2 linked regions of the Variovorax paradoxus genome follow. The protein of the gene in region 1 interacts with the protein of each later gene in a pairwise test. Links are inferred from orthologs where the notes say so. Each region holds a gene or a part of one and is shown on either strand. Other genes may lie near its edges.

Region 1 (13,171 bases):
GGGCGTGGCGCCGGAGTTGTTCAAGCCCTGCGTCGACCACCTGATCGACGGCTTCCACGGCATGCTGCTGAACATCGCCAAGGGCGACCCGCAGCACCTGCACGTGGTGGACAGCCGCGGCACGCTGGGCCCGAGCGACTGGGCCAACGAGCTGCACCCCAACGGGCGTGGCTTCAAGAAGATCGCGGTGGAGCGCTGGAAGCCGGTGCTGCAGCCGCTGAACTTGGCTTGACCTGGCCTGATCTCCTGTGAGGGTCAGACGCCGCGCGCGCGGCGGTTGGACATGACCACGTTGTCCTTCTCGATCGCCGCGCCGCTCTTCAGCGCAGCAATCCACACGTCGGTCGTCGCCACGGCGGCGAAGTTGCTGTGGAACACGACGCTGAACACGCGGTGGATTTCCTCCGCGCTCACGCGGCCGGCCGCATTCTCGTAAGGCAGTGCGCCGGTGGCGTCCGACAGGAACTCCACGTTCAGCCCGCGGTGCATGGCCTCGAACACGGTGGACGCGTCGCAGTTCTGCGTCATGTAGCCGGTCACGCTCAGCGTGTCGATCTCGTGGCGCGTGAGCCAGTCGGCGAAGTCGGTGCCGGTGAAGACGCTCGGGAAGGCCTTGGTGACCAGGTGGTCGCGCGGGCGCTTGGCGATCTCGGGATGCAGCTGGCCGTGGAAGTGGTCGGCCTGGAAGACCGGCGCGCCCTTGGGTGCGTGGTGCTGCACCACCACCACCGGCACGCCGGCCGCGCGGGCCGCGTCCATGGCCTGCGCGATCTTCGGCAGTGAGCTCTCGACCGGCGGGTATTCGATCGGCAGGCCGCCGCCTTCGAAGTATTCGTTCTGCACGTCGATGACGACGAGGGCGCGGCGCGGTGCGGATTGGCTCATGGGTATCTCCTTCGGTGTTTGTGTGTGGAACGGCTCGATTCTTCGCGCACGGCGGATTTCGCGACAGTGGCCCGAAAGCCATTCATCGATAAGATCGGGCCATGCGCTCGACCACCACCAAGGCTGCCGTTGAAACCATCGCCGTCGTGGCGTTCGACGGCATCAGCCCCTTCCACCTCTCCGTGCCCTGCATGGTGTTCGGCGAAGACCGCACCGACACCGGCGCGCCGCGCTTTCGCGTGCAGGTCTGCGCACCCGAGCCCGGGCCGCTCGCCACCAACGCGGGCTTCACTCTGGTGGTGCCGCACGGCCTGGAGGCGATCCGCCGCGCGCAGATCGTGGTGGTGCCGTCATGGCGCGACGACGGCCGGCCCGCGCCGCCCGCGCTCATCCGTGCGCTGCAGGCGGCGCACCGACGCGGCGCCACCGTGGTCGGGCTGTGCCTGGGCGCCTTCGTGCTGGCCGAGGCCGGCCTGCTCGACGGGCGGCCCGCCACCACGCACTGGCACCTGGCCGCGGCCTTCGCCAAGCAATATCCGCAGGTCGTGCTGCAGCCTGAGGTGCTGTACGTGGACGACGGCGACGTGCTCACCTCGGCGGGCACGGCCGCGGGCATCGACTGCTGCCTGCACCTGCTGCGCGTGCGCTATGGCGCCGACACCGCGAACCGCGCCGCGCGGCGCATGGTCGTCGCGCCGCACCGGCAGGGCGGCCAGGCGCAGTACATCCAGCAGCCCATGCCGGCGGCGGCCGAACGCGACCGGCTCACGCCGCTGCTCGAATGGCTGGGACGGCATCTGCAGACGCCGCACGAACTCGACGAGCTCGCCAATCGCGCGCTCATGAGCCGGCGCACCTTCACGCGGCGCTTCCGTGAATCGACGGGCACGACGGTCGGCCAGTGGCTGCAGAACCAGCGCCTGGCGCTGGCGCAGCGGCTGCTCGAAACGACAGACCGCTCGGTGGAGCGCGTGGCGGCCGATGCGGGTTTCGGCTCGGCCGTGCTGCTGCGCAAGCACTTCGCCACGGCATTCAAGGTGTCGCCGACGGCGTACCGGCGGCAGTTCTCGCAGGAGGCCGTGGCCGCCTGAACGACTGGCTCAGGCCGCGCCGCGAAAGCGCAGCGAGGCTTGGCGCACGACCTCGGCCAGCAGCCGTTCCTTGCCCTGCTTCTCGCGCAGCCAGCGCGCGTCGTTGCGGTTGGCCTCGACGCTGGTGCGCAGCTCGCCCAGCGCCTGCGTGGCGTTGAGCGCCTCGCTGTGCCACTCGAGCTGGGTCATGGTCATCAGGATGTGGTCGCGCAGCGGCATGTGCTGGCCGCTGGCCGGGTCGACATACACCGCGTCCAGCCCGAAGCGACAGGCCTGGAAACGGTTGTAGGTGTAGACGAGGTAGTCGTCCTCGCACGGCTCGAAGGGCTGCTCCTGCAGGAACCACGCGGCCAGCGACTGCACGTAGCCCGCGAGTGCGGCGGCGCGCTCGATGGTGAGCGGCGTGTCGAACACGCGGATCTCGATGGTGCCGAACTCGGGCTTGGGACGGATGTCCCAGTAGAAGTCTTTCATGCTGCGCACGACGCCGGTGCGGGTCATGCGCTCGAAGTAGGCCTCGAATTCCTTCCAGCTCGTGGTGAAGGGCGCGCGGCCCGAGAGCGGAAACGCGAACACCGAGTTCAGCCGTGCCGAGTCGAACTGCGTGTCCTGCCCCTGCACGAACGGCGACGAAGCCGACAGCGCAATGAAGTGCGGGATGTAGCGCGACATGCGATGCAGCATGAGCAGCGCCGAATCGGCGTCGGGGCAGCCGATGTGCACGTGCTGGCCGAAGATGGTGAACTGCTTGCTCAGGTAGCCGTACAGCTCCGACAGCTCGCGAAAGCGCGGCTTGTCGTAGATGCGCCGTTCGTGCCACTGCTGGAACGCGTGCGTGCCGCCGCCGACCACCGCGATGTTGAGCTTGTCGGCGTTCTTGATCAGCGCCTCGCGGATGGGCGACAGCTGCGTGATCACGTCCTGCGCCGAATGGCAGATGTCGGTCGAGATTTCGATCATGCTCGACGTCATCTCGGGCACCACGCTGCCGGGCAGCGGCGTCTGCGCCATCAGGCGCAGCATGTCTTCGGCATACGGCGCGAGGTCGTAGTCGTGCGTGTTCACGAGCTGCAGCTCGAGCTCCACGCCGAGCGACAGCGCTTCCGACTTGTTGAAGGGCTCGAGCTTGACGGCGCGGCTCGCCGGATCGGCGGGCAGCGGCGCGGAGCGGACGTCGTCGCTGTCCGGGTCGATCGGGAGGATGGAGGTGGGGTTGCTGCTGCTCATCGCTGCGTGTCTTCCGTGGTGCTGAAGGCCTGCGGCGTCCAGGGGACCGAGCTCTCGCCCACGGCGTGGATCGCCACAGTGGCGAGCACGGCGCCCATCACTTCCATCAGCAGAATCGAGGGCAGGGCGACCTGCGTGATCATGGTGCCCAGGAGCGGCGAGGCCGATGCGAAATTGGAGGCGATCAGCAGGGCGATCGACGACAGCGGCGTCATCGCGCAGCCGACCCAGAAGGCCTGCTTCCAGCTGGCGCCGCTGCCCGGGTTGGCAATGGCCACGCCCGAAATCTTGGTGACCAGGCGCACGCCGATCACGGCCAGCACCACGCTGGCCACGGGCAGGGTCCAGTCGGCCTGCGCCGCCACCATCGACACCAGCACGAACATCAGCATCGTGAGCAGCGACGAGGCGGTGCCGAGCTGGCGTTGCCAGGCCCAGGGCTTGGGATTGAGTGTCTTGAGCAGCACGCCGCCGATGAGCGCCGCCAGCGGCGCCGAGCCGCCGATGTGGGCCGTAAGCGCCGCGCCCGCCGCGATGATCGCCAGCAGCAGGATCGAGGTGTTCTCGCTGCTCGGGCTCATCACGCGCAGCGCCGAACGCAATGCCAGCGCCATGATCGCGCCGACCACGAACGACATGCCCAGCACCACCGCCACCGGGTAGAGCTTTTGCATCAGCGACTGCGGCGCGCGCTCGATCAGGCCGGCCTGCGCGTAGCCCAGCGTGAGCGCGTAGAAGGTGTTGAGCGTGGCCAGCGTCATGGCGCGCTCGGTCACCGGGCCGGCGGCGCGGGTGTCCATGATCACGCGACTGAGCACGGCGGGCGAGGCGACGATCGCCATCAGCGCGATGGGGTTGGCCACCGGGTCGGGCAGGCCCAGCAGAATCAATATCCAGTACACGCCGAAGTAGGTCAGGCTTGCTTCGAGCAGGCTTTGCACCAGCACCATCGGGTTGTGGCGGAACCAGCGCAGCGGCAGCCGCCCGCCGGCCTCGAACAGCACCACGGCCGCGCCGAGTTCCAGCAAGAACAGGCTGATGCCGCGCAGCGGCCAGATCGCGCCCTCGAAGCCCGCAAAGCCCACCACCGCGCCCACCACCGAATAGCCGATGACCTTCGGCATCCCCAGGTAGCGCTGCACCAGGTGGCCGGAGGCGGCGGCGACGGCCACCAGAAGGGCCCAGAGCACGGTGGGCAGGCCGGCCGAGGGACGCGCCCATTCGGCCCAGAAGCCCTGGAGTTCGGCGATGAATTCGGTCAGGTTCATGTAGGCAGGAAAAAGCTCACCGGCCGGCTGCGCCAGCGGGCCCAGATCGCGCTGCGGATGCGGGCGCGGTCACCGAGGCTCACGCTGTGCGCGCGCAGCGCCAGCCGGAAAGCGAAATAAAAACTCACGCTCACATTGAGCGCGCCGATCACCGGAATCGCCGCAACCGCCCACCACAGGGCCGGCTGGTGCAGTGCCGGCAATCCGATGGATGCTGCTGCGGCCGCAATCTGGCCGGCCGACAGCGTGACATGGCGCACATCCAGCCCGAGCCCGAAGAAGCCCGCGAACGCAGGCAGCAGTCCGAGCATGAGTCCCAGCGAGATGTTGGAGGCGAAGCCTGAGATGTGTGTGCGCATGAAGGCGGCCCAGCGACGGGCCCGGGCGGCACCGAGAAAGGCGCCGATGCGAGGGTTGTAACGCATGGCGGAGTCCAGGCGATGCAGGACAAAGGCGTTTTCTGTCCATCCGGCGATGATGCTGGACGAAAACAGCAGGATGCCGGTGAATGCCGCAAAAAGAACGGTCGGTCCCAGCAGCGACAGACCGTTCAGCGTGGCCGCGGCATGGGCCGCGTCGAGCAGCGGCCGGCCCAGCGCGGCCTGGTAGCCGAGCACCAGCAGGCCGACCGCCGGCACCACCAGCAGCACGTTGCCCAGCACGGCCGCCACCTGCGAGCGCACGAGGTTGGCCACTTCGTCGACGAACTGGTCCACGGCCCCGTCCGACTTGATGTCGCGCAGCCGCGCCGCCATGGCGGGCGCGGTCATTGCGGGCTGCTTGGTGGCCAACGTGAGGTGCAGCAGCTGGATCGCGACAAAGCTGGCCGCATACATGACGCCCGAGACCAGTCCGCTCCAGAAGGCCGACAGCGCCAGCGCATAGATGCCGAACTTGGCCAGCACCGTCAACGCCGTGAACGCGCCGCCGCCGGCGGCTTTTTTCACCATCTGCAGGTAGCTGCGGCGGTCGCGCGTGATGTAGTGCTCGCCGGTCTCGGCGCTGCGCTCGGTCACCTTGGCCGCGAGCATCGACGAGTTGGAGGCGATCAGCGCGCGGATGCTGTTGCGCTCGCCGCCCGCCAGCACCAGCTTGCCGACCAGCCGCGCCATGCTCGGCCCGGGCACGGGCGAGATCAGGCAGTCGAGCAGCTCGCGGATGCGCAGCACGCGCTCGCGCAGCTGGCGCAGCCGGAACACCAGACCGACCGAGATGCCGTTGTCTTCCAGGTGCGTGTAGACCGACGAGGCGCTGGAGCGGCAGGCGTCGAGCCGGTCGCGAAAAGCCACGAAGGCGGCCTGCAGGGCGTCTTCATTGCGCGGCTGCGCAAACATCTGCTCGCGCAGCGCGTCGAGGTCGGACATGAGCGCATGAAAAGGACGCGCCTCGCCCGCTTCGGGGCTGATGCGCAGCCGCAGCTCGGGCGAGAAACCCGTCGCCACCACCTGGCTGCAGCAGTAGGTGACCGCGTCCATCACCGTGTGGCGCCAGCGCGGCGAGCCGTCGTGCGCGGGGGCGGCGTCGGACAGCAGCGCACCGATGCGTGCGAGCTGGGTGTCGTCGAGCAGCGCGATCCAGCCGGCATCGAACACGCCGGGCAGCACCAGCCGGAACAGGTCCGAGGCGTCGGTGGTCTCGGGCGTGCCCGGCAATATCTTGCGGCGCATGCGCTCGCCGAATTCGCTGAGGAAGGCGGTGCGCGGCGCAAAGCCGTAGTCGGCCAGCAGCGCTGTGAGGTCGACCGACTGGGTGAACGCGCGCCACCAGGCGCGCAGCCGTTCGCACAGCTCGGGCCGCGCCTCGACGGCGTCGAGCAGCAACTGCACGCGGCCGATGGCGGCCTGTGGCGAGGCGCGGTCGCCGCGCAGCCAGTCGAAGAGGTTGATGAGCCAGATGTGGCGCTGCGCCACATCGGCCGTGGGGTCGAGGCCGGCAAGCAGCCCCTGCAAGTCGCGCGATGCGGCAGCCATGGGGAGCGGAAGAGAAAAGGAAGAGAAGAGCGGGGCGCTCAGTGCAATACGCGCGAGACGGGCGTGCCGCCAATGTCGGCTTCGAGCACGAACATGGGAACCGGCACGTCGAAGCGCTCGCCTTCCTCGGTCACCACGAAGAAGCTGCCGTGCATCGTGCCGCTGGCGGCCTGCAGGCGGCAGCCGCTGGTGTAGCGGAACGATTCGCCGGGCGCCAGCAGCGGCTGCTGGCCGATCACGCCGAGGCCCTTGACCTCCTGCGGATGGCCCGAGGCGTCGTTGATGAGCCAGTGGCGCGCGATCAATTGCGCGCCCACCGTGCCCACATTGGAGATGGTGATCGTGTAGGAGAAGGTGTAGACGTTGTCCTTGGGCGAGGACTGGTCGGCCAGGTATCGCGGTTCGACCTGTACGCTGAAGGGGCTGTGTGACATGGGGCGCATGGTAACGGAGGCCTTTCCTCGGACTTCCGTCGGCTGCGAGAATCCGGGGTTATGAGCAGCACCCCGTTCCGCATTGCGCCCTCCATTCTTTCCGCCGACTTCGCGCACCTCGGCCAGGAACTGACCGACGTGATCGCGGCCGGTGCCGACTGGATCCACTTCGACGTGATGGACAACCATTACGTGCCGAACCTGACCTTCGGCCCCATGATCTGCCAGGCCCTCAAGCCCTATGCCAAGACCGCCGACGGCACGCCCGTGCCGATCGACGTGCACCTGATGGTGCAGCCGGTCGACGCGCTGGCCGCGTCTTTTGCGCAAGCGGGCGCTGACTACATCAGTTTCCACCCCGACGCATCGCCCCACACGCACCGCAGCATCCAGGCCATCCGGGCCGCGGGCTGCAAGCCAGGGCTGGTGTTCAACCCGGGGCTGGGCCTGGAGGCGCTGGACTGGGCCATCGACGACATCGACCTCATCCTCATCATGAGCGTCAACCCCGGCTTCGGCGGCCAGAGCTTCATCGACTCGGCGCTGCGCAAGATCGAGCAGGCGCGCAAGCGCATCGAGCAGAGCGGGCGCGACATCCGCCTGGAAGTGGACGGCGGCATCAAGGCCGACAACATCGCGCGCGTGGCCTCGGCCGGCGCCGACACCTTCGTGGCGGGCAGCGCGATCTTCAACGCCAAGGACTACGGCGCGGTGATCGGCGACATGCGCCAGCAGCTGGCCACCGTCAAGGCCTGACCTTGCCGTCGGGTGTGCGCTCGGGCGTCAGCCCGCGGTCCGTGTCGACCACGCCGCGTTCCACATCTTCGTAGCCACGCCGGCCCTTTTCGGGCGGCTGGCCGTCCTGCATCGCCTGGCTGTCCGACGACTGGTCGCGCTCGTGCGGCAGCCGCGGCGCCGATTCACCGTCCTTTTCGACGCGCGTGTCGCCGCCGGCGGTGTCCTTGTTTGCGTCCTTCGTGTCCTTGCGCGGCTGGGCCATCGTGTGCTCCTTCGAGGTTCTTTCTTCAATCAACGTTCGGGTCTGCCGCCAGCTTGCGCGGTGCCTCGCCGCCGGGCGGTAGGACAGGCGGGGGCGCGGTTGTAGGTTCGCGCTGCGCGCCCGCCGCATCCCCGGGCCTTGCCTTTTGCGCGGCCACAGGCGCCTCCGCATAATCGCCCGATGCCCACCGCCCTTTTCGACGACGCCGCGACCGCCACCGACAGCCTGCGCCTGCACGCGTTCGCGTCGCTGAACCCCGGCCCGCGCCTGCTCGTGATCGGCGGCGTGCATGGCGACGAGACCTGCGGCACCGAGGGCATCGCGCGCGTGCTGGCCGAGTTCGACAGCGGCGCCCTGCGCCTGTTGCGCGGCGAGCTCACGCTCGTGCCCGTCGCCAACCCGCTCGCGCGGCGCCGCCTGCAGCGCGAGGGCCAGCGCAACCTCAACCGCCTGTTCCGCCCGAGCGACACGCCCGCCGACTACGAAGCCCGCATCACCAACCGGCTGGCGCCCGTCATCGCGCGGCACGACGTGCTGCTCGACCTGCACTCCTTCCAGAGCGAGGGCGAGGCCTTCGCGAGGATCGGCCCGCGCGACAACAGCGGCCCGCTCGAACCCTTTGCGCATGCGCAGGAAGAAGGGCGGCTCGCGCTGCACATCGGCACGCCCATCGTCGTCGAGGGCTGGCTCGACATCTACGCCGCGGGCCTCGCACAGCGCGGCGCGGCGGTCGACGAGGCCGCCATCGACTTCGGCCGCGGCACCAATGAATACATCCGCAGCTGCGGCGGCTACGGCGTCACGCTCGAATGCGGCCAGCACCAGGACCCGCAGGCGCCCGAGGTGGCGTGGGCGGCCATCCGCCGCACGCTCGCGCTGCTGGGCATGGCGGCGCTGCCGCCGGGCCTGTCGGCCGCGCCTGCGCAACCGCCCCGGTTGCTGCGCCTGGCGAGCGTGACCGACCGCCTGCACGAAGACGACAGCTTCGTGCGCGACTGGGCCACCTTCGACGCCGTGCAGCGCGGCGAACCCGTCGGCATGCGGCACGACGGCACACTGGTCAGTGCGCCCGAAGACGGCTTCATCGTGTTCCCCAACGCCATGGCGCTGCCCGGCGCCGAGTGGTTCTACTTCGCGCGGCCCAGCGACCGCGTGCTCGACCCGGGCCTCTGAAGCCTCGGCGCTGTCGGCGCCCTCCTACCGGGGGCGCCCACCTTCTCCCACAGACGGGGAGGGGCGCCCACTACGGGGGCGCGGCCGCGCCGAACCTAAGCTCTTTTGCTGGCCAACCGACCCGGGCTCCCCCGAGCGTCGGGCGCGCCGGTCGACGCGATCACTTTCTCCGAGGGAACACATCATGGAATTCTCGACACTGTTCGACACGCTCATGGGCACGTGGGGCGATGAAATCCTGGTCTGGGCCGTCGCGGCCGTGACCGGCTGCATCGGCCTCATCGCCGTGGTGAATGTCCTGGACATCTTCATCGGCAGCAGCGGCAGCGGCAGCAGCAACAGCAACAACGAAGCCAGCTGAGAGAGGGCGACACGACGTGCCCAGAACCCCGATGTCTCCCCAGAACAAGGCCGCTGCGGGTCGCCGCGCCAGCACCGCCAAGACCGGTGACGGCGCCAACGCCAAGCAGCTGCAGCTCGACGGCTTCACCGCCGAGCACCCCACGCACCTGACGACCAACCAGGGCCTGCAGATCCCGGACAACCACAACTCGCTCAGGGCGGGCGTGCGCGGGCCGACGCTGCTCGAAGACTTCATCCTGCGCGAGAAGATCACGCACTTCGACCACGAGCGCATTCCCGAGCGCGCCGTGCATGCGCGCGGCTCGGCGGCGCACGGCTACTTCCAGGTCTACCAATCGATGTCGCAGTACACCTGCGCCGACTTCCTGCAGGACCCGGACACAAGGACGCCCGTGTTCGTTCGCTTCTCGACCGTGGCCGGCTCGCGCGGCTCGGCCGACACCGTGCGCGACGTGCGCGGCTTTGCCGTCAAGTTCTACACGCGCGAGGGCAACTACGACCTCGTGGGCAACAACATCCCCGTGTTCTTCATCCAGGACGCGATGAAGTTCCCCGACCTCATCCACGCCGTGAAGCCCGAGCCGCACCACGAGATGCCGCAGGCCGCGAGCGCGCACGACACCTTCTGGGACTTCGCCTCGCTCATGCCCGAGACTACCCACATGCTGATGTGGGCCATGAGCGACCGCGCCATTCCGCGCAGCCTTCGCATGATGGAAGGCTTCGGTGTCCACACCTTCCGCTTCGTGAATGCGCGCGGCGAAAGCCACTTCGTGAAGTTCCACTGGAAGCCCAAGCTCGGCGTGCACGGCCTCGTGTGGGACGAGGCGCAGAAGATTGCCGGCAAGGACCCCGACTTTCACCGACGCGACCTGTGGGAGGCCATCGAGCAGGGCCACTTCCCCGAGTGGGAACTCGGCGTGCAGCTCATTGCGCCCGACCGCGCCGAGTCGCTGGGCTTCGACCTGCTCGACCCCACCAAGCTGATCCCCGAAGAGATGGTGCCCGTGCAGCGCATCGGCAAGCTGGTGCTCAACCGCAACCCCGACAACTTCTTCGCCGAGACCGAGCAGGTGGCGTTTCACCCCGGCCACGTCGTGCCCGGCATCGACTTCAGCAACGACCCGCTGCTGCAGGGCCGGCTGTTCAGCTACACCGACACGCAGATCTCGCGCCTGGGCGGCGCCAACTTCCACGAGCTGCCGATCAACAAGGGCGTGTGCCCGTTCCACAACTTCCAGCGCGACGGCATGCACCGCCAGACCATCGCGCGCGGCCAGGTCGCCTACGAACCCAACACGCTGGGCAGCGGCACCGAGTTTCGTGTCGACGGCGGCAGCCACGGCTTCCAGTCCTTTCCCGACGAGGTCGTGTCGCCCAAGGTGCGGCGCCGCAGCCCCTCGTTCGACGACCACTTCACGCAGGCGCGCCTGTTCTTCAACAGCCAGAGCATGGCCGAGAAGGAGCACATCGTCGCGGCCTTCCGCTTCGAACTCTCGAAGCTCGAGGTGCCCGCCATCCGCCAGCGCATGGTCGACAACCTCGCGCACGTCGACGAGAAACTCGCACGCCGCGTGGCCGAGCCGCTGGGCATCGGCGAGCCCGATGCCAAGGCGGCGGCGGGCTACGCGGGCTTTCGCGAACACCGCATCGATCTGCCCATCGACGAGTCGCCTGCATTGCGCATGAGCGACGGCAGCGCCGATGGCGTGGTGCGCACGCGCAAGGTCGCGATCCTCGTGGCCGACGGCATCGACTCGGCGTCGCTCAAGCCGATCCGCGATGCGCTCGAACAGGCGGGTGCGCTGTGCAAGGTGGTGGGCCCGAGGCTCGGCACCGTGGCCAGCGCCTCGAAGCGCCAGATCGACATCGACATGACCTTCACGAACACCGCCTCGGTGATGTTCGACGCCGTGCTCGTGCCTGCGGGTGCCGAGGGCGCTGCGGCGCTTGCGGCGCAGGGCGATGCCGTGCACTTCGTGCTCGAGGCGTACAAGCACTGCAAGGCGATCTGCGTGGTGGGCGAAGGCGTGCAGTTGCTGGCGACGCTGGGCGTCACGCCCGAAGGTGAGGCACCGGCCGGCGTGGTGGTGGCCGAAACGCCTGTCACCAACCTGGGCGACGCCACTGCGGCGACCCAGATTGCGCAGGATTTCATCGCGGCGATTGCGAAGCACCGGCATTGGGATCGTGTGAATATCGACAGCGTGCCGGCGTGATTGCAGGCCTGTGCTCACCGGCCTGTTCTCGTATCAGTCTTTCTGCAAGTACCAGACGACTGAACCAGTCGGAGTGGAAGCGGGCCCTGGCATGGGTTGACCGCGTTCGACGTACTCCTGGCGATTGTTCAGACGAGGAGCAAGCCAGTTGCCCGTCTGTGGGCAGAGGTCACCGGAAACGACGCTGCGCCCGGAAGACGAAATCTCGGCAACAACGTTGACGTAGTAGTGTGCTTCTTCTGCTGGCACCGTCCCGTCGACGTAGCGGCGGTCTTCCCACAGCAATCGCCAGCGCACGGGCACGAGGTCGTTGGAACCCTCGGGCTGGTACTGATGAGCTGTTTGACCCCTCAGGAAGTAGTTGGGGCAACCGATGCCCCCGGTAAAGAACCAAGGCTCGTAGATGCCCTCAAGAACGATGGCCTCGCCGCTGACAACTTGCCCCTCATTGGATTCATTTTTTTCTGGACAAGGAGGCAAGTCTGCGGGGTAGACGCGCAAGGGCGGCCAGTGGGGCCATAGCGGAGACGGACGTTCTTGAAAAAGGGACTCGTAAGTCCAGTGGGAAAAAAAGCGATCACCGCCATCTGCGCGTTTGCCAGAACTGAGAGGACAGTAGAACGCAAAGCCCACTGTGCATTTGAGTGCCTCCAAGCTGTCGTGGGTCAGCAGAATCGATTTGACGAATCCGCGGTAGACATCGCTTTGCACTTGGCCCCATCCCACACTATGAAGACCGAGCTTCTCAAAAAAAGGATCTCCATTAATGCCCCAATGATCACTAGCCATTCCCCACAAGTAATCGGAGAAACCACCCCCTTTGATAAGTTTGCTATACGCAGATTTCTTGTCGCCCTCTCTTCGGAGGGAGTCGAGTCCTTGTTCGAATTCGATCAGTCTCTGCAAGAAGCAATCCGTGTATGTTTCCTCCAGCCACTTTTGGTTGGGACTCGGGATGTTGAGCTGTCGCTCATAGGCGTTCAAGAAATTTCTGTACAAATCAACGGCGTAGTTGAGGAATGTCAGGCTGGTGTATTTCTTTAATAGATGAAAAGCTCTGGCGCGTGCGTTTTTTCCTGTTCGGATGTCATAGTCATTGGCTTCAGTTTGCATGGCTGATTCCTCCCGGGGTGCCGTTCCTCCGAGCCCGGACGGCGTAGCGGAGCGCAGTTGTGCAAAAGTCGGGTTCAGGCAGCAAGTTGTCAGGATCACCGCTCCAAAGGCGCTTGACAAACTCGTCGCACGCGAAGCCGTTTTCTTCCCAAGGCTGCATGCGGTAGCCGGTGCCACCTCCCTCGGCTTTGGCCATGGCATCCGCGTCGGTGGACAGGCCGCCGAGGCCCACGTTTTCAAGAAGGTCATTTGCGGCCTCTCGTGCACTGCGGCTCTGTTCAAAGTCTCTGTTGTCCGCTCGATGGAAAAAGCCTATCCAGTCCGGCCGCCAGTCGATCGGATCCCAGCCACTGCCACCACGCGTGCACAGGCTGCCGCTGCCCGGTCGTGGGGTTTGGGACATCTGTCATTCCTAGCCACTGGCCTTC
Region 2 (16,127 bases), 5.3 Mb from region 1 along the record:
TCGCGCTTCGCGTCCCTGCCCGCGGCGTTCGCCGCTTCCTGAAGAAACCCCTCCATGAGCGCCAACTACCACAACCCCGTGCACAGCGTGTACGGGGCAGGGGCCCTGCTGTCCCTGCCGAAGCTGCTCGAAGGCCGGCGCGCCGCGCTGGTGACCTTTCCCGAGGCGCGCGCGCTCGGGCTGCTCGACCGGCTGGAGGCGGTGCTCGGCGATGCGCTGGCCTGCACGCTCGACCAGACGCGGCCCAACCCCGACGTGGCGGAACTGGCCGAGACCTATGAATGGTTCTGGCGCACGCATGCCGACGTGGAAGTGATCGTCGCGGTCGGCGGCGGCAGCGCCATCGACACGGCGAAGGCGCTGATGGTGGCCGACGAGCACGGGCGCTTTGCCGATCTGGTGGCGGGCCTCGCGGGCGAGCGGCCCTTCGTCGCCACGCGCCACAAGACGCTCATCGCCGTGCCCACGACGGCCGGCACGGGCAGCGAGGTCACGCCCTGGGCCACCATCTGGGACCGCGAGCGGCAGAAGAAGTACTCGCTGCATCTGCCGCAGACCTGGCCGAGCCACGCCATCATCGACCCCGAGCTGATGCTGTCGCTGCCTGCGGCGGTCACGCTGCAGAGTGGGCTCGATGCGCTGTCGCACGCGCTCGAAGCGATCTGGAACGTCAACGCGAATCCGATGTCCGACACCTTCGCCGTGGCGGCCGTGCAGGACACGCTGGAGGTGCTGCCGCAGCTCATGGCCCGGCTCGACGACGTCGAGCTGCGCGGGCGCATGGCGCTCGCGGCGCTGAAGGCGGGCATGGCGTTTTCCAACACCAAGACCGCGCTCGCGCATTCGATCTCGTACGAGATGACGCTGCGCTACGGCCTGCCGCACGGCATCGCCTGCTCGTTCCCGCTGCCGATGGTGCTGGCGCGGGCCATCGGACGTCGGCCCGACCGCGACGCGGTGCTGGCGCAGGCATTGCGCATGCCGCTGGCCGAGGCGCCGGCGCAGCTTGCAGCCTTCATCGAATCGCTGGGCGTGAAGACGCGCTTCGCCGACTACGGCGTGGGCGAGGACGAGGCGCGCGAGATGCTGCGCCATGCCCAGGGCGGGGCGCGCGGGCGCAACTTCATCGGCAACGATGTGGAGGCGCAGGAAGCCTGAGAACGCGCGCGCCGGAGGTCCGGCGATGTTTCAGAATGGACGCTCCTATTCAAGAGACATCGAGAGACATCCATGAACCTTCGCAGACTCTGCACCGGCCTCGCGCTGGCCACGACCGCCACGCTGGCCATGGCCCAGGGCTATCCCACCGCCAAGCCCATCCGCCTGATCGTCGGCTACCCGCCCGGCGGCGGCATCGACTTCGCGGCGCGCACGGTGCAGGTGCCGCTGCAGGAAGCGCTCAAGCAGCAGCTGGTGGTCGACTACAAGCCGGGCGCGAGCGGCATGATCGCCGCCACCGAGCTCACGCGCCAGCCGGCCGACGGCTACACGCTGCTGCTGGCCAACACCGGCCCCTTCGCCATCGCGCCGTACCTGCAGAGCAAGCCGCCGTACGACCCCATCAAGCAGTTCACCTACATCGGCCAGATCAGCCAGGGCAGCTACATCGCGGTGACGCGGCCCGACCATCCGGCGAAGAACCTCAAGGAGTTCGTGGCGTGGGCCAAGGGCCAGCCCGGCAAGGTCAACTTCGCCTCGGGCGGCAACGGCACTTCGACGCACCTGAACGGCGAGCTCATGAACCAGGTGACGGGCCTGGACATGACGCACGTGCCGTACAAGGGCAGCGCGCCTGCGGTGCAAGACCTGCTCGGCGGGCAGACGCAGATCCTCATCGACGCGGGCAGCGTGCTGCTGCCGCAGGTGAAGGGCGGCAAGCTCAAGGCGCTGGCCGTGACCGGCCCGGTGCGCGATCCGCAACTGCCCGACGTTCCGACGGTGAAGGAGCTGGGCCTCGCGGGCATGGAGTCGGTCGGTTTCCAGGGCCTGGTCGGCCCGGCCAACATGCCCAAGGACGTGGTCGATCGCCTGTCGGCTGAACTCGCGAAAGCGCTGGCGACACCGGAGATCAAGGCCAAGTTTGCGACGGCCGGCGCCGAGGTGCATCCGCTCGGCCCGGCGGCGTTTGCGGCGTTCGTCAAGGCGGACAATGAGAAGTGGTCCAAGCTGATCCGCGAGCGCAAGCTGCAGCTGGACTGACCGACTTTCTTTCTCATCGACGCATGTTTCTCACTGACACCATGAACTTCCTCGCCGCCTCCAAGCACTCGCGCCGCACCACGACCCGGCTGCTCGCCGCCGCGGCGCTGTGCGCGGCCAGCAGCGCGCACGCGCAGACTGTGCCGCGCACCGTGCGGCTCATCGTGGCCTACCCGGCGGGCGGCGTGAGCGACGTGGTCGCCCGCGCGCTCGGCGACCGGCTCGCCACGCAACTGGGCACCACGGTGATCGTCGACAACCGCGCGGGCGCGAGCGGCGCCATCGGCATGGACGCCGTGGCCAAGGCCGCGCCCGACGGCGCGACGCTGGGCTTCTCGGCCATCAGCCCGCTGGTGCTGAGCCCGCACCTGGGCAAGCTGCCGTTCGATCCGCTGAAGGACATCGTGCCGGTGGCCAGCGTGATGTATTCGCCCGTGCTGCTGGTCGCCACGCCCGCCAGCAAGGCGAAGGACTTCCGCGCGCTGATAGCCGAAGCCAAAGCGCAGCCCGGCGCAGTGCGCTGGGCCACGTCGGGCCCGGCCTCGCTCGGCCACATCGTGCTCGAGCAGGTGCGTGCGACGGCCGGCGTGGACATCACGCACGTGCCGTACAAGGGCGGTGGTCAGCAGCTCAACGACGCGCTGAGCGGGCAGTTCGAAATTCTGTCGACCAACGCCAGCCCGACGCTGTCGGCGCACATCCAGTCGGGCAAGCTGCGCCCGCTGGCGGCGGGTGCGCCTGCGCGGCTTGAGAGCCTGCCGCAGGTGCCCACGCTGGCCGAGCTGGGCTACAGCGCGGCCAACATCCATTCGCTGTTCGGTGTGTTCGCGCCCGCGGGCACACCCGCGGCGCTGGTCGCGAAGTACAACGCCGAGATCAACAAGGCGCTCGCCAGCCCCGAGCTGCGCACCAAGCTCACGGCCACCGACAACGTGCCCACCACCGGCACGCCGGCCGCCTTCGCCAAGGAAATCGCCAGCGAGTTCGAGAGCAACGGCCGCATCGTGAAGGCCGCGGGCATCAAGGCCGATTGACCCCGGCGCTTGCAGGGGCGAGATTGCCTACCTTATAGTAGGTAGATGAACGACGCTTCCACCCTGGCCCCCGGCGGCACCCGCGATCAGATTCTTGCGGTGGCGCGCGGGCTCATCGAAACCCGTTCGTACCTGGGCTTCAGCTTCCAGGACGTGGCCAACGCGGTGGGCGTGCGCAAGGCCAGCCTGTACCACCACTTTCCGACCAAGGAAGCGCTGGGCATCGCGGTGATCCAGGGCGCCACGCAGAGTTTCAAAGACTGGGTGGCGGCGCGCGCCCGCGAGCCCAAGGACGCGCTCGAATCGTATTTCCGCATGTACCGCAACACGCTGAAGGCGGGCTCGGGCCTGTGCCCGGCGGGCGCACTGGCGCCGGGCTGGGACTGCATCAACGAAGACCTGCGCCTGGCCGTGCAAGCCTTGCGCAACACGCAGGTGATGTGGCTCACGGGCGTGCTCGGCGCGCTGGTGCCGGCGCAGGCGCAGAAAGACAACCCCGTGGCCTCGCTCGCGGCCTTCGTGTTCTCGTCGTGCCAGGGCGCGCTGCTCGCGTCGCGCATGACGGGCCGCGTCGAAGACTTCGACGACGCCATCGCGCAACTGCGGCGCGCGCTGCCGCTCGACTGACCGATCTGTTTCACCACGGGCACGCCTGGCGTGCCTTTTTTTGAACCCCGAAGCCTACCGATTGGATGGTAGTTTTTCCCCAAGGAGTGTTCCCATGAAAGCCGTGATTTCCGCCTACGCCCGTTCGCCGTTCCACTTCGCCAAGAAGGGCGCGCTGGCCGAGGTGCGCCCCGACACGCTCGCCGCCGGCGTGGTGCAGGGCCTGCTGCAGCGCACCGACCTCGACCCCGCGCTGCTCGAAGACATCATCCTGGGCTGCGCCTACCCCGAGGCCTCGCAGGGCAACAACCTTGCGCGCATCGTCGGGCTGCTGGCCGGGCTGCCGCACGAGGTGGGCGGCATGACGGTGAACCGCTTCTGCGGCTCGTCGATGCAGGCCGTGCACATCGCCGCCGCGCAGATCGAGGCGGGCATGGGCGAGGCTTTCCTGTGCGTGGGCGTGGAGTCGATGACGATGGTGCCGCAGGGCGGCTTCAACTTCTCGCCCAGCCCCGAGCTGCTGGCGAACACCGATGCCTACATCTCGATGGGCGAGACCGCCGAGAACGTTGCGCAGCGCTGGAACGTGAGTCGCGCCGACCAGGACGCGCTGGCCGTCGAGTCGCACCGCAAGGCGACCGAGGCCCGTGCGCAGGGCCGGCTGGCCGGCGAAATCGTGCCGGTGCGCCTGGCCTCCGGCGAGGTGGTCGATGCCGACGGCTGCATCCGCCCCTCGACCTCGGCCGAGGCGCTGGCCAACCTCAAGCCCGTGTTTCGTCCCGATGGCGTGGTCACGGCCGGCACCTCGTCGCCGCTGACCGACGGCGCGGCCGTGGTGCTGGTCACCAGCGACGCCTTCGCCGCGAAGCACGGCCTGAAACCGTTGGCGCGCATCCGCTCGTTCGCGACCGTGGGCGTCGACCCGGCCGTCATGGGCATCGGCCCGATTCCCGCCACGCGCAAGGCGCTCGCACGCGCGGGCCTGAGCGTGGCCGACCTCGACGTGGTTGAGATCAACGAGGCCTTCTCGTCGCAGGCGCTGGCCTGCATCCGCGACCTCGGGCTCGACCCGGCGACGGTGAACCTCGACGGCGGCGGCCTGGCCATCGGCCACCCGTTGGGCGCCACCGGCGCGCGCATCACGGGCAAGGCGGCGGCGCTGCTGGCGCGCGAGAACGGCCGCTACGCGCTCGCAACCCAATGCATCGGCGGCGGGCAGGGCATTGCCACCATCCTCGAACGCGTCTGATCGCCCGAGAATGGCGGGCAACGAAACAAGGAGACTCCCATGGCCACGCTGTTGTATCTCGAAGACCTGAAGGTCGGCGACCGTTTCCAGAGCGGCGAACACCTGCTCGATGTGGCGCAGATCAAGGCCTTCGCGCAGCAGTTCGACCCGCAGCCTTTCCACACCGACGAAGAGGCTGCAAAGAACACTTTCTTCGGCGGCCTGGCCGCGAGCGGCTGGCACACGGCGGCGCTCACGATGAAGCTGCTGGTCGACAGCGGCATCCCGCTGGCCGACGGCATCATCGGCTCGGGCGGCGAGCTGCAGTGGCCCAAGCCCACGCGCCCTGGCGACGTGCTGCATGTGCTCAGCGAGGTGGTCGACATCACGCCTTCGCGCTCCAAGCCCGGCCGCGCGATGGTCACGATGCGTTGCCAGACGCGCAACCAGCGCGGCGAGGTGCTGCAGTACTTCACGCCGAAGCTGGTGGTGCACAGCCGCACCGCGACGTCTTGAATCTCAGACGACGCGCAGGCCCAGTTCCTCGACGAGTGCGGCGGCCTGGCGGTGGGAGATGGTCGCGCCCTTGAACGGCGCGGCGTTGGCCAGCCGCAGGCCGCCCAGGTCCACGTCGCGCAGGTCGGCGCCTTCGAAGCGCGCAAGCTTCAGGTGCGCGTTGCGCAGGCTGCCGCCTTCGAAAATGGCCTCGCGGAAATCGCAGCCCGACAGGTCGGCTTCCGACAGGTCGAGCTGGGCGAGCGTCTGCTTGCGAAACGACAGGCCGCGCAGGTGCGCGTCGATGAGCAGCGAATCCTTGAACACGACGCCCAGCGCCGACACCTCGCCGAAGTGCGCGCCCGTGAGCTTCACGCCCGTGAAGAGCGCCGAGGGCAGCTTGGCGCGCGCCCACTGCGTGTTGTTCAGGTCGCAGTCCTGGAAGCGCGCGTTCGTGAGGTCGGCGAGCCCGAAGTCGGCTTGGCGTGCGCGGCAGCCGGTCCAGCGCGTGTCCGCCAGCTGGGCACGGTCGAACGAGGTTTCGGCGAAGCTGCACAGCGTGAACTGCGCGCCGCGCAGGTCGAGGCGCGACAGGTCGGCCTCGTCGAAATGGCAGCGTTCGAAGCGGGGCGGCGTGTCGCGGTCTTGCAGGCAGGCTTGCAGGTCGGCGCGTGACCAGGTCTGGTCGGAAATCACATCAGTCATTCGGGGCGGGAGTCGGTCAGCGCTTGCAGCTCTGCGGGGCTGAAGCCCGCCCGGCTGCGGGCTTCGAGGTTGAAAGGCGGCTTGTGGCGCGGCGCGTCGTAGCGCGCGACCAGGGCCGGGTAGTTGGCTTCGGCGTCGAGCCCGGCGCGTTCGCACAGCCAGCGGTACCAGTGGTTGCCGATGGCCACGTGGCCCACTTCGTCGCGCAGGATGATGTCGAGGATTTCCACGGCACGCAGCGCATCGGGCGTGTTCACGCGCTTGAGTTTGGACTGGATCAGCGGCGTGGCGTCGAGCCCGCGCGCCTCGAGCGTGCGCGGCACCAGCGCCATGCGCGCGAGCACGTCGTCTTTGGTCTTCTCGCACATGTTCCACAGGCCGTCGTGGCCCGGAAAGTCGCCGTAGCGCCAGCCCATGGCCTGCAGGTGCGTGTGCAGCATCGTGAAGTGCTGCGCCTCCTCGTCGGCCACGCGCAGCCAGTCGCGGTAGTAGGCCTCGGGCATGCCGTCGTAGCGCCACACGGCGTCCAGCGCGAGGTTGATCGCGTTGAACTCGATGTGGCAGATCGAATGGATCAGCGCGGCGCGGCCCTCGGGCGTGAAGGGCGAGCGCTTTTGCACGGCGGTGGCGGCCACGCGCAGCGGGCGCTCGGGACGGCCCGGCACGCCGTCATCGTCGCCGGGCGTGCGCAGGGGCTCGAGTGCTATGGAAACAGTAGCTGCCTCGGCAGCCGTGGCGCGCGTGGCGGCCACCTTGTCGTCGGGGTCTGTCAGGCGCAGCGCGGCCAGCGCGCTCAATCGGGGGTGCATCCCTACAATTCTAGTTTTGCCCCTCCGGAGACAACCACGATGGCGATTTACGAATTGGATGGCATTGCCCCGCGCCTTGGCGAAGGCGCATGGGTCGCGGACAGCGCCCAGGTCATGGGCAACGTCGAACTGGCGCAGAACGCGAGCGTCTGGTTCGGCGCCGTGCTGCGCGGCGACACCGAGGTGCTGACCATCGGGCGCAACAGCAACATCCAGGACCTGTCGGTGCTGCACGCCGACATCGGCTGCCCGCTGACCATCGGCGACAACGTGACGGTGGGGCACCAGGTGATGCTGCACGGCTGCACCATCGGCGACAACTCGCTGATCGGCATCCAGGCCGTGGTCTTGAATAACGCCAAGATCGGCCGCAATTCGATCGTTGGCGCCGGCAGCGTCGTGACCGAGGGCAAGGAGTTTCCCGACAACTCCCTCATCATCGGCTCGCCCGCCAAGGTGGTGCGCACGCTCGACGATGCCGCCGCCGCCAAGCTTCGCCAAAGCGCCGAGCACTACGTCGAAAACGCCCATCGCTTCGCGAAGGGCCTGAAAAAAATCGCCTGACCCGCGCAGGCACAGAGAGAAAGAATCCGTTTTGAGCGAGCTGCACAAATTCCTGTTCGATGGCCTGCCGGTGCGCGGCATGATCGTGCGCCTGACAGATGCGTGGCAGGAGATCCTTGCGCGGCGCGCCTCCAACACCGCCACCGGCCCGTACCCGCCGCCGGTGGCTGAACTGCTCGGCGAGATGACGGCTGCGGCCACGCTGATGCAGTCGAACATCAAGTTCAACGGCGCCTTGATCCTGCAGATCTTCGGCGACGGTCCCGTGAAGGTGGCCGTGGCCGAGGCCAAGCCCGACCTGAGCCTGCGCGCCACCGCCAAGGTGATCGGCGACCTGCCGGCCGACGCGCACCTGCCCGACATGGTCAACGTGAACAACAAGGGCCGCTGCGCCATCACGCTCGACCCGAAAGACAAGCTCCCGGGCGCCACGCCGTACCAGGGCGTCGTGCCGCTGTTCGGCGAAGACGGTGAAAAGCTCGGCAAGCTCAGCGACGTGCTGCAGCACTACATGCTGCAAAGCGAACAGCTCGACACCACGCTGGTGCTCGCGGCCGACGACAAGGTGGCGGCCGGCCTGCTGATCCAGCGCCTGCCGGTGAAGGGCGAGGGCAACCTCGAAGGCACGTCCGACAAGGACCGCGACCAGGCCAGCGAAGACCGCATCGGCCGCAACGAGGAATACAACCGCATCTCGATCCTCGCGTCGAGCCTCACGCGCGACGAGCTGCTCACGCTCGACGTCGAGACCATCCTGCGCCGCCTGTTCTGGGAAGAAAAGCTGCTGCGCTTCGAACCGCAGGCCGGCCTGCTCGGCCCGCACTTCGCGTGCACCTGCGGCCGCGAGCGCGTGGCGCAGATGATCCGCGGGCTCGGCGTGGAAGAGGCCGAGGAAATCCTCGCCGAGCGCGGCGACATCGAGGTCGGCTGCGACTTCTGCGGCAAGCAGTACCGCTTCGACGCGATCGACACCGCGCAGCTGTTCAAGCCGCCGGGCGACCAGCTGCCGGGCAGCCCGGTCGTCCAGTAAGCGCGGCTGCGCTCAGGCGGGCTGCGGCGGCTGATGCCGCAGCACCTTGGCCATCGCGGCCAGGCGCTCGTTGCCCAGGCCTGCGCGCAGCGCGCGGTCGAACATCCCCATCAGAAAATCCGGGAAGGCTGCGTCGAGCTGCGCCTCGCGCGCCTGCTTCACGAACAGCCGGCCCGAGCCCGCGCAGGTGGCCATCGAGCTCTCGGGCTCGCCGTATTGGCCGGCGTGGATGGCCTCGCCCTCGGCCTGGATCATTTCGCCGAGCACCGGCGAGATCGCGCCGATCATCTGCGAGAACCCGTCCACCGGCAGCCCTTCGGCTTCGCAGATGCGCACGCCGTGGAAGAAACCGCTCATCGCGCCGAACATGCACGAGAGCGTGGCCAGGTCCCAGGCGGCCGCATTGCCGATCGGCTCGCCCATGTGCTGGATGTTCCCCGCGATGGCTTCGAGCAGCGGTCGGCAGGCGGCGAGGGCGCGTGCTTCGCCGGAGATGAAGAGCGGCGTGTCGGGCCGGCCGATCTGGCCCGGCGTGGCGAGCAGGGCGCCGTCGAGGTAAGCCACGCCGCTGAGCGCGGCCCAGTCGTCGCGCGCGTCCTGCGGTGTGCCGGTGCTCAGCTGCACGAGCACCTTGCCGCGCAACGCGTCGTGAACGCCGGGCGCGGTGAGGATGGCGCGCGACGCCGGGTAGTCGGCCACGCAGACCAGCACCACGGGGCTCGCCTGCACGGCGGCCAGGGCCGTCGGTGCGAGCACGGTACCCTGGTTCAGCAGAGGCCTTGCGCGCTCGGCGGTGCGGTTCCACACCGTCAGCGTGAATTTCGATGATTGAAGGGCGCGCGCGAGGGCCACGCCCATGGGGCCGAGGCCGATGAGGGAAACGTCGGTCATGTGAAGTCCTTGGAGAGAAGTCAGATCAAGCGGCTGCCGGCGTCAGGCCCTGGCCCAGCCCGCCGTCGACGGTGAGCCGCGCGCCTGTCGTGAAGGTCGCCTCGAAGGCGAAGAAGAGCACCGCGCGCGCCACTTCGGCCGATGTGCCGTGGCGACGCATCGGCGTGATCTGGTCGCCCAGGCGCATGAACTCGGCGCGCTCTTCGGCGCTCGCGTCGGTCACGCCGAGCGTGGGCGTGTCGATGAAGCCGGGGCTCACCACGTTCACGCGGATGCCGCGCGTCACCAGCTCGGCCGCGAAGCCCGAGGCCATCGAGCGCAGTGCGGCCTTGGTGGCGCTGTAGACGCTCAGGCCGTGCATGCCGCCTTCGTCCGCAATGGACGAGGTGAAGACGATCGAACTGCCCGCCGGCATCAGCGGCGCCAGGCGCTGCACGGTGAAGAACGGGCCCTTGGTGTTGACCGCGAAGGCGCGGTCGTAGCCCGCCTCGGTCACCTGTTCGAAAGGTTCGAGCGACGAGATGCCGGCGTTGATGTGCAGCAGGTCGATGCGGCCGAAACGCTCGCGCACCGTGGCGGAGAGTGCATCGATGTCGGCCAGCGAGGCCGTGTCGGACGCCAGCACATGGGCGCGCGAACCGAACGGGCCGAGCACGCGGCGCGCGGCCTCCAGGTTCTGCGGATTGCGCCCGGTCACGAGCACGTCGGCGCCGCCTTCGAGCAGCGCTTGCGCGGTGGCCAGGCCCATGCCGAGGGTGCCGCCGGTGATGACGGCTTTCTTGCCTGCGTAAGGGGTGTGGGGTGTGGTGTTCATGGGCTCGATGATCCCGATCGCACGGCGTCGGGTCGCGCACATTCGGCTGCGGGGGAGCACAAACGGTCGACGGCATGCACGGCGCTCGCGGCCCATAATGTTTCGATGAGCGATACCGATCTGGACACCGATTTCCGCGGGCACGGTGGAGTGGCGCCTGATGTGGCGCTGTCCGGCGACAGCTTCGTCGCCCCGCCCGCCACCGACAGCCTGCGCGTCGACGTGCGACAGACCCCCGGCGGCGTGGTCGGCTACGAGGCGCTGCCCGACCACCGCCTCAAGCTGCACGCGGGCGCGCCGGTGGCGGGCGCCTGCCAGTTTCATCGCTTTCTCTACACGCGCGGCGACCTCGACATCCTGCCGGCCGGCAGCACCGACATCTGGCACGAAGAGTCGGCGAGCACGTCGGTTGTGGTGCGCATGGCGCCCGCGCTGCTCGCGCGCACCGCCGACGAGATGGGACTGCCGGCCGAGCGCGCGGTGCTCGGCGAGCGTCACCAGTTCCGCGACCCGCAGATCGAGCACATCGCCTGGGCACTCGACGCCGAGCGCCGCGCGGGCTTTCCCAACGGGCGGCTCTACACCGACAGTCTCGGCACGGCGCTCGCGGTGCAGTTGATCGCGGCCGGCCCGCAGGTGGCGCCGTCACCCGCGCAGGGGCTGACGCGATTGCAGCTGAAGCGTGTCACGGAGTTCATCGAGGCGCATCTGGACGGCGACCTGTCGCTGGCCGCGCTGGCTGAGGTCGCGGGCCTGAGCGCCTCGCACCTGAAGACGCAGTTCAAGCGCTCGACCGGCCAGGCGGTGCATGCCTACGTGGTGCATCGCCGCGTCGACCGCGCGCGCAGCCTGCTGCTGAACAGCGAACTGCCCGCGAGCCTCGTGGCGCTCGAGAGCGGCTTCTCGCACCAGAGCCACATGGCGCGCTGCATGCGGCGCGTGCTGGGCCTCACGCCCGGCGAGGTGCGGCGCGCAGCCTAGTGTTCAGCGGGCTTCGTCGTCGAAGCCGCTGAATTCGATGTCCGGCGCGCTCGTGTTGTGCTTCGAGGGCAGGCTGCGGCCGAAGCGCACCTGCGTGGCGTTCAGCGTCTTCACCGCGGGCAGCGGCAACACCTGTTCGGCCGCCTGCGGCGAGGCCTGCCAGCGCACCTCGCTCATGTCGGCGTTGTCGGGCGTCACGTACATCGAACGCAGCACCGCGAAGGGTTGCTTGGCACTGGCCGTGGGCTTCGAGAGCGTCACGTCGAGCGCGGTGCGGGTGCGGCTGATCTCGGTCACGCGCGCCACCGCCTTGCCGCCGTCGGTGAAGCGCAGGTGGATCGCGAGCGGCTCGGGCACGACGCGGATCGACGCGATGTTCACCACCGGCCGCCCGGCCTGCACGACCGGGCCGAGCAGGAACGACGAGCCGTACACGCCGTCGCCGAAGCGCGCCTCGGGCAGCGGCTTGAGGCGCCAGTAGCCGTCGGAGGGGTAGAGCACGATGGCTTCGAGCGCCTTGCCGTTGTCCTTCTTGAACACCTGCAGCAGGTGAAAGCCGCGGTCGTGCCGCGCGCCGACCTGCACCGGCACGCGCGCCGACCGCCAGAAGGTCGGCAGCGTCATGCCGACGATGCGCCATTGCGCGTTGTCGAGCAGCACGACGGTGCGCTTCTTGAAACGATGCGCCGGGTCGGTCGGGTGGGCGCCGCCGTCGAAGTTGCAGCCCGAGAAGTCGGGCGCGGTGACGTCGTTGCCGATGTTGCCGAGGTAGCTCGGCTGCAGCGCTTCGATGCGCATGTGGCGGATACCGTCGCCGCGCAGCACCATCGACACGTTGTCTTCCTCGGCGCAGGCTGTCGGGGTGGTGGCGTTCTCGACGGTGGCTGCAACGGGCGCTGCAGAAGCGGCACTGGCGGTCAGCAGCAGGGCGAGGAAAGCGGCGGCGGGAGCGCGCGGGGCAAGGCGCGCAGCAATCGAAACGGGCATCGGGTCTCCGGTGAAAAGGAGAGGGCGCGCGAGCACCTGCGAACCGAGAGGCTCAGGTGGGGTCGCGGCGCGCCATCAGGTCGCTGAAAAGCTTATGTTCGCATTCCGGGTCGGAACACTTCTCGCAAGGCCATGTCCACGAGGCGGGCTTCGCATCGCGGCGGGTGCGCGTGCGGGCCCGGCCTTCGTTGCCGGCGATGGTGTTGATCGCATTCCATGCGTTCGCCAGCCGCTCGCCGCCGCTGCCGTGTACCACCGCATACGAAAGCCCTGCGCGCGAGAGCGCGGCGCGCACCAGCGTGTCGGTCGGCTGGCGCGCATGAGGACCGTCGCGCATGTCGTCGGCCACCCAGGGCAGGTCGAGCGCGGTGAGCAAGGTGATGGCGTAGCGCCGCTGCGCGGCCAGGGCGCTGTCGTAGAGCGAGGTGTCGGCGAACAGCTGCTCGCTGTAGACGGCTGTCATGAGCGCCGTGGTGTCGGCCACCACCACGCCCGTGGCGGCAGCGGCGTCGATGCGGCGCATCTGTTCGTCGGCGATGGCCTGCTGCTCGTCGGGGCGCGGCGTGCGGCCTTCGCGTTCGCACCATTCGCGCAGGTACTCGCCCACGAGCGTGACGGTCGTGCCGCGGTCTTGCAGGCGCTGCGCGATGGCGCGCGAGAGCTCGGTCTTGCCGGTGCTCTCGGCGCCCACGAGCGCGATGACGCAGCCGGTCGGCAGGTTCGGTGTCATGCGGGCACCGCCTTCGTGGTGGCCTTCGGCAGGCGTCGCTGCCATGCCAGGAAGCCGGCCACGCTGAGCACGGCGAACACCGCGTACAGCGCCGTCGTGAGCCACAGGCCCTTGTGGATGAACAGGCCCACGCTGACCACGTTCACGGCCAGCCACACGAGCCAGTTCTCGATGAACTTGCGCCCGAGCAAAAACTGCCCGACCAGGCTCAGGCCGGTGACAAAGCCGTCCCACCAGGGCACGTCGGTGTTGGTGAAGCGGCGCAGGAAGAGGGCGACCACGGGCCACGCGATGGCGCAGGCCACGAGGGCATACGCGGAGCCGCGCGGCGACAGCCGGCTGACCCGCAAGGCGCTGCCGTCGGCGCGAAAGCCGCGCAGCCATTGCGCCCAGCCCCACAGGGCGACGAAGGCGAAGAAGACTTGAAGCGAGGCGTCGCCGTAGATGCGCGCGTTGGCGAACACCACCATGTAGAGCAGCGAGCTGACGATGGCCAGCGGCCAGCCCCAGTGGATCTCGCGCATGTTGCAGCCAACCATCGCGAGCGCGAGCACGGCGGCGACGAGTTCGAGCCAGGTGACGGGAGAGCCCCACAGCGCAAAGGCGGAGGCCGAGAGGAACTCGGGGATGAGGTTCACGCCGAGGCTGTGCGTCTTTCGGAGCGCTCTGTGAACCTCACACAGTCTGGTCGTGGGACACCGTGGAACCGGCTTTGCCGGGCCGCTGGTGTCGCCCCCTGGAAGGGGGTTGGCGAAGCGACACGAAGTGCGCGGAGACTGGGGGTCATCCGATTACCTTGCGATCTGCACGAAGACTTCGTTCGGTTTGACCATGCCGAGTTCCGCGCGGGCGCGTTCCTCGACCATCTCGAGGCCGTCTTTCAGGTCATTGACCTCGGACGCGAGCCGCTCGTTGTTGAGGGCGGCCTTGGCGTTGGCGTCCTTCTGGTCGGCCAGTTGGGTTCTCAACTGGGCGACCTCGCGCACGCTGCCGCGCCCGTTCCACAGCTGCCACTGCAGGATGACCAGCAGCAGCACCAGGATGAGAGGAGGGACGAAGCGCGCGCGCATGCAGGCTGCGAGGCGCTACTTGAGGTTGTAGAACGCGCCGCGGCCCGGGTAGACGGCGATGTCGCCGAGGTCTTCTTCGATGCGCAGCAGCTGGTTGTACTTGGCGATGCGGTCCGAACGCGACAGCGAGCCGGTCTTGATCTGGCCGGCGTTGGTGCCCACGGCGATGTCGGCAATGGTGCTGTCTTCGGTTTCGCCCGAGCGGTGCGAAATGACGGCCGTGTAGCCCGCGCGCTTGGCCATCTCGATGGCGGCGAAGGTCTCGGTCAGCGTGCCGATCTGGTTGATCTTGATCAGGATCGAGTTGGCGATGCCCTTGTCGATGCCCTCTTGCAGGATCTTGGTGTTGGTGACGAACAGGTCGTCGCCCACCAACTGCACGCGCTTGCCCAGGCGTTCGGTCAGGTGCTTCCAGCCGTCCCAGTCGCCTTCGTGCATGCCGTCTTCGATGCTGATGATCGGGTACTTGTCGACCCAGGTCGCGAGCATGTCGGTCCAGCTTTCGGCCGACAGCGAGAGGTTTTCGCCCGACAGCACGTACTTGCCGTCCTTGTAGAACTCGCTGGCCGCGCAGTCCAGGCCCAGGGCGATCTGTTCGCCGGCGGTGTAGCCGGCCTTGTCGATGGCTTCCAGGATGAGCTGGATGGCTGCTTCGTGGCTCTCGACGCTGGGGGCGAAGCCGCCTTCGTCGCCCACCGCCGTGCTGATGCCGCGGTCGCCCAGGATCTTCTTCAGGGCGTGGAACACTTCGGCGCCGTAACGCACGGCCTCGCGGAAGCTCTTGGCGCCCACGGGGATGATCATGAACTCTTGCAGGTCGAGGCTGTTGTTGGCGTGCGCGCCGCCGTTGATGACGTTCATCATCGGCACCGGCAGCTGCATGCCGCCCATGCCGCCGAAATAACGGTACAGGGGCAGGCCCGACTCTTCGGCCGCGGCGCGGGCCACGGCCATCGACACGGCGAGCGTGGCGTTGGCGCCCAGGCGGGCCTTGTTGTCGGTGCCGTCCAGGTCGATCATCGTGCGATCGAGGAAGGCCTGTTCGCTGGCGTCCAGGCCCAGCACGGCTTCCGAGATCTCGGTGTTGATGTTCTCGACGGCCTTCAGCACGCCCTTGCCGAGGTAGCGGCTCTTGTCGCCGTCGCGCAGCTCGATGGCCTCGCGCGAACCGGTCGAAGCGCCCGAGGGCACGGCCGCACGGCCCATGGTGCCCGATTCGAGCAGCACGTCGCACTCGACGGTGGGGTTGCCTCGGCTGTCGAGAATTTCGCGGCCGACGATGTCAACGATTGCACTCATCTCTATTTCTTTCTCTGGGTCTCTTGGTGGAGTGGACTGGCAAAAAACGGAATCAAAGGCCTTCGACCGCGATCATGTTCATGATGGCGGCGCCGGCACGCGCTTCGCGCGCCTTCAGGTATTCGGGCGTTTCGTAGAAGGCCTTGGCCTGCTCGAAGCTGGGGAATTTGAGCACGACCACGCGGGTGGGCTTCCAGTCGCCTTCGAGCGGCTGCACCTGGCCGCCGCGCACGCAGACTTCGGCGCCGTGCGCCTGCATCGCGACGCTCGACCACTTCTTGTATTCCTCGTACTGCGTCGGGTTCGTGACCTCGACGTGGGCAATGACGTAACCGCTGCTCATGCTTGAAAACTGTCCTCTAGAAAAGCGTTTTTCTTGGTGACCCGGTCGAGCGCCAGCAGCGTTTCGAGCAGGGCCTTCATGTGCTTGAGCGGCACGGCGTTGGGGCCGTCGCTCAGGGCTTTGTTGGGGTCGGGGTGGGTCTCCATGAAGAGACCGGCCACGCCCACGGCCACGGCCGCGCGCGAGAGCACCGGCACCATTTCGCGCTGGCCGCCCGAGCTCGTGCCCTGGCCGCCGGGCAGCTGCACCGAGTGCGTGGCGTCGAACACCACGGGCGCCTTCGTCTCGCGCATGATCGCGAGCGAGCGCATGTCCGACACGAGGTTGTTGTAGCCGAAGCTG

The links.
Region 2: the proteins of rpe (region 1) and eno interact in binary tests that used the Escherichia coli proteins (3 or more experiments, as listed by UniProt). The link is inferred for Variovorax paradoxus from one-to-one orthologs.

Annotation. Positions count from the first base shown.
Region 1 is NZ_CP045644.1:980,862-994,032, reverse strand. What follows is about bases 5,952-8,783. They hold rpe (ribulose-phosphate 3-epimerase), read left to right. Parts: upstream 5,952-6,935; coding sequence 6,936-7,631; downstream 7,632-8,783. Other genes in these bases: GFK26_RS04420 (succinylglutamate desuccinylase/aspartoacylase family protein), read left to right, coding at 8,056-8,783; GFK26_RS04425 (hypothetical protein), read right to left, coding at 7,621-7,875; apaG (Co2+/Mg2+ efflux protein ApaG), read right to left, coding at 6,480-6,875; GFK26_RS04440 (site-specific recombinase), read right to left, coding at 5,952-6,441. In the rest of the region: GFK26_RS04465 (SGNH/GDSL hydrolase family protein), read left to right, coding at 1-232; GFK26_RS04460 (isochorismatase family protein), read right to left, coding at 256-885; GFK26_RS04455 (GlxA family transcriptional regulator), read left to right, coding at 987-1,976; GFK26_RS04450 (YbdK family carboxylate-amine ligase), read right to left, coding at 1,986-3,203; GFK26_RS04445 (cation:proton antiporter), read right to left, coding at 3,200-4,471; more of GFK26_RS04440, read right to left, coding at 4,468-5,951; more of GFK26_RS04420, read left to right, coding at 8,784-9,048; GFK26_RS33955 (hypothetical protein), read left to right, coding at 9,233-9,409; GFK26_RS04415 (catalase), read left to right, coding at 9,441-11,630; GFK26_RS04410 (Imm72 family immunity protein), read right to left, coding at 11,664-12,743; GFK26_RS04405 (hypothetical protein), read right to left, coding at 13,022-13,171. UniProt on the Escherichia coli protein: Catalyzes the reversible epimerization of D-ribulose 5-phosphate to D-xylulose 5-phosphate.
Region 2 is NZ_CP045644.1:6,280,642-6,296,768, reverse strand. The notes cover bases 13,301-16,127. They hold eno (phosphopyruvate hydratase), read right to left. Parts: upstream 15,443-16,127; coding sequence 14,159-15,442; downstream 13,301-14,158. Other genes in these bases: kdsA (3-deoxy-8-phosphooctulonate synthase), read right to left, coding at 15,782-16,127; GFK26_RS29005 (DUF1330 domain-containing protein), read right to left, coding at 15,495-15,785; ftsB (cell division protein FtsB), read right to left, coding at 13,865-14,143; pnuC (nicotinamide riboside transporter PnuC), read right to left, coding at 13,301-13,702. Also shown: iron-containing alcohol dehydrogenase PsrA, read left to right, coding at 55-1,158; GFK26_RS29090 (Bug family tripartite tricarboxylate transporter substrate binding protein), read left to right, coding at 1,231-2,199; GFK26_RS29085 (Bug family tripartite tricarboxylate transporter substrate binding protein), read left to right, coding at 2,241-3,233; GFK26_RS29080 (TetR/AcrR family transcriptional regulator), read left to right, coding at 3,279-3,860; GFK26_RS29075 (thiolase family protein), read left to right, coding at 3,955-5,088; GFK26_RS29070 (MaoC family dehydratase), read left to right, coding at 5,128-5,583; GFK26_RS29065 (pentapeptide repeat-containing protein), read right to left, coding at 5,587-6,267; GFK26_RS29060 (ferritin-like domain-containing protein), read right to left, coding at 6,264-7,076; GFK26_RS29055 (gamma carbonic anhydrase family protein), read left to right, coding at 7,116-7,640; GFK26_RS29050 (Hsp33 family molecular chaperone HslO), read left to right, coding at 7,672-8,670; GFK26_RS29045 (NAD(P)-dependent oxidoreductase), read right to left, coding at 8,683-9,561; GFK26_RS29040 (SDR family oxidoreductase), read right to left, coding at 9,587-10,375; GFK26_RS29035 (AraC family transcriptional regulator), read left to right, coding at 10,481-11,356; GFK26_RS29030 (hypothetical protein), read right to left, coding at 11,360-12,343; GFK26_RS29025 (AAA family ATPase), read right to left, coding at 12,396-13,073; more of pnuC, read right to left, coding at 13,070-13,300. UniProt on the Escherichia coli protein: Catalyzes the reversible conversion of 2-phosphoglycerate (2-PG) into phosphoenolpyruvate (PEP). It is essential for the degradation of carbohydrates via glycolysis.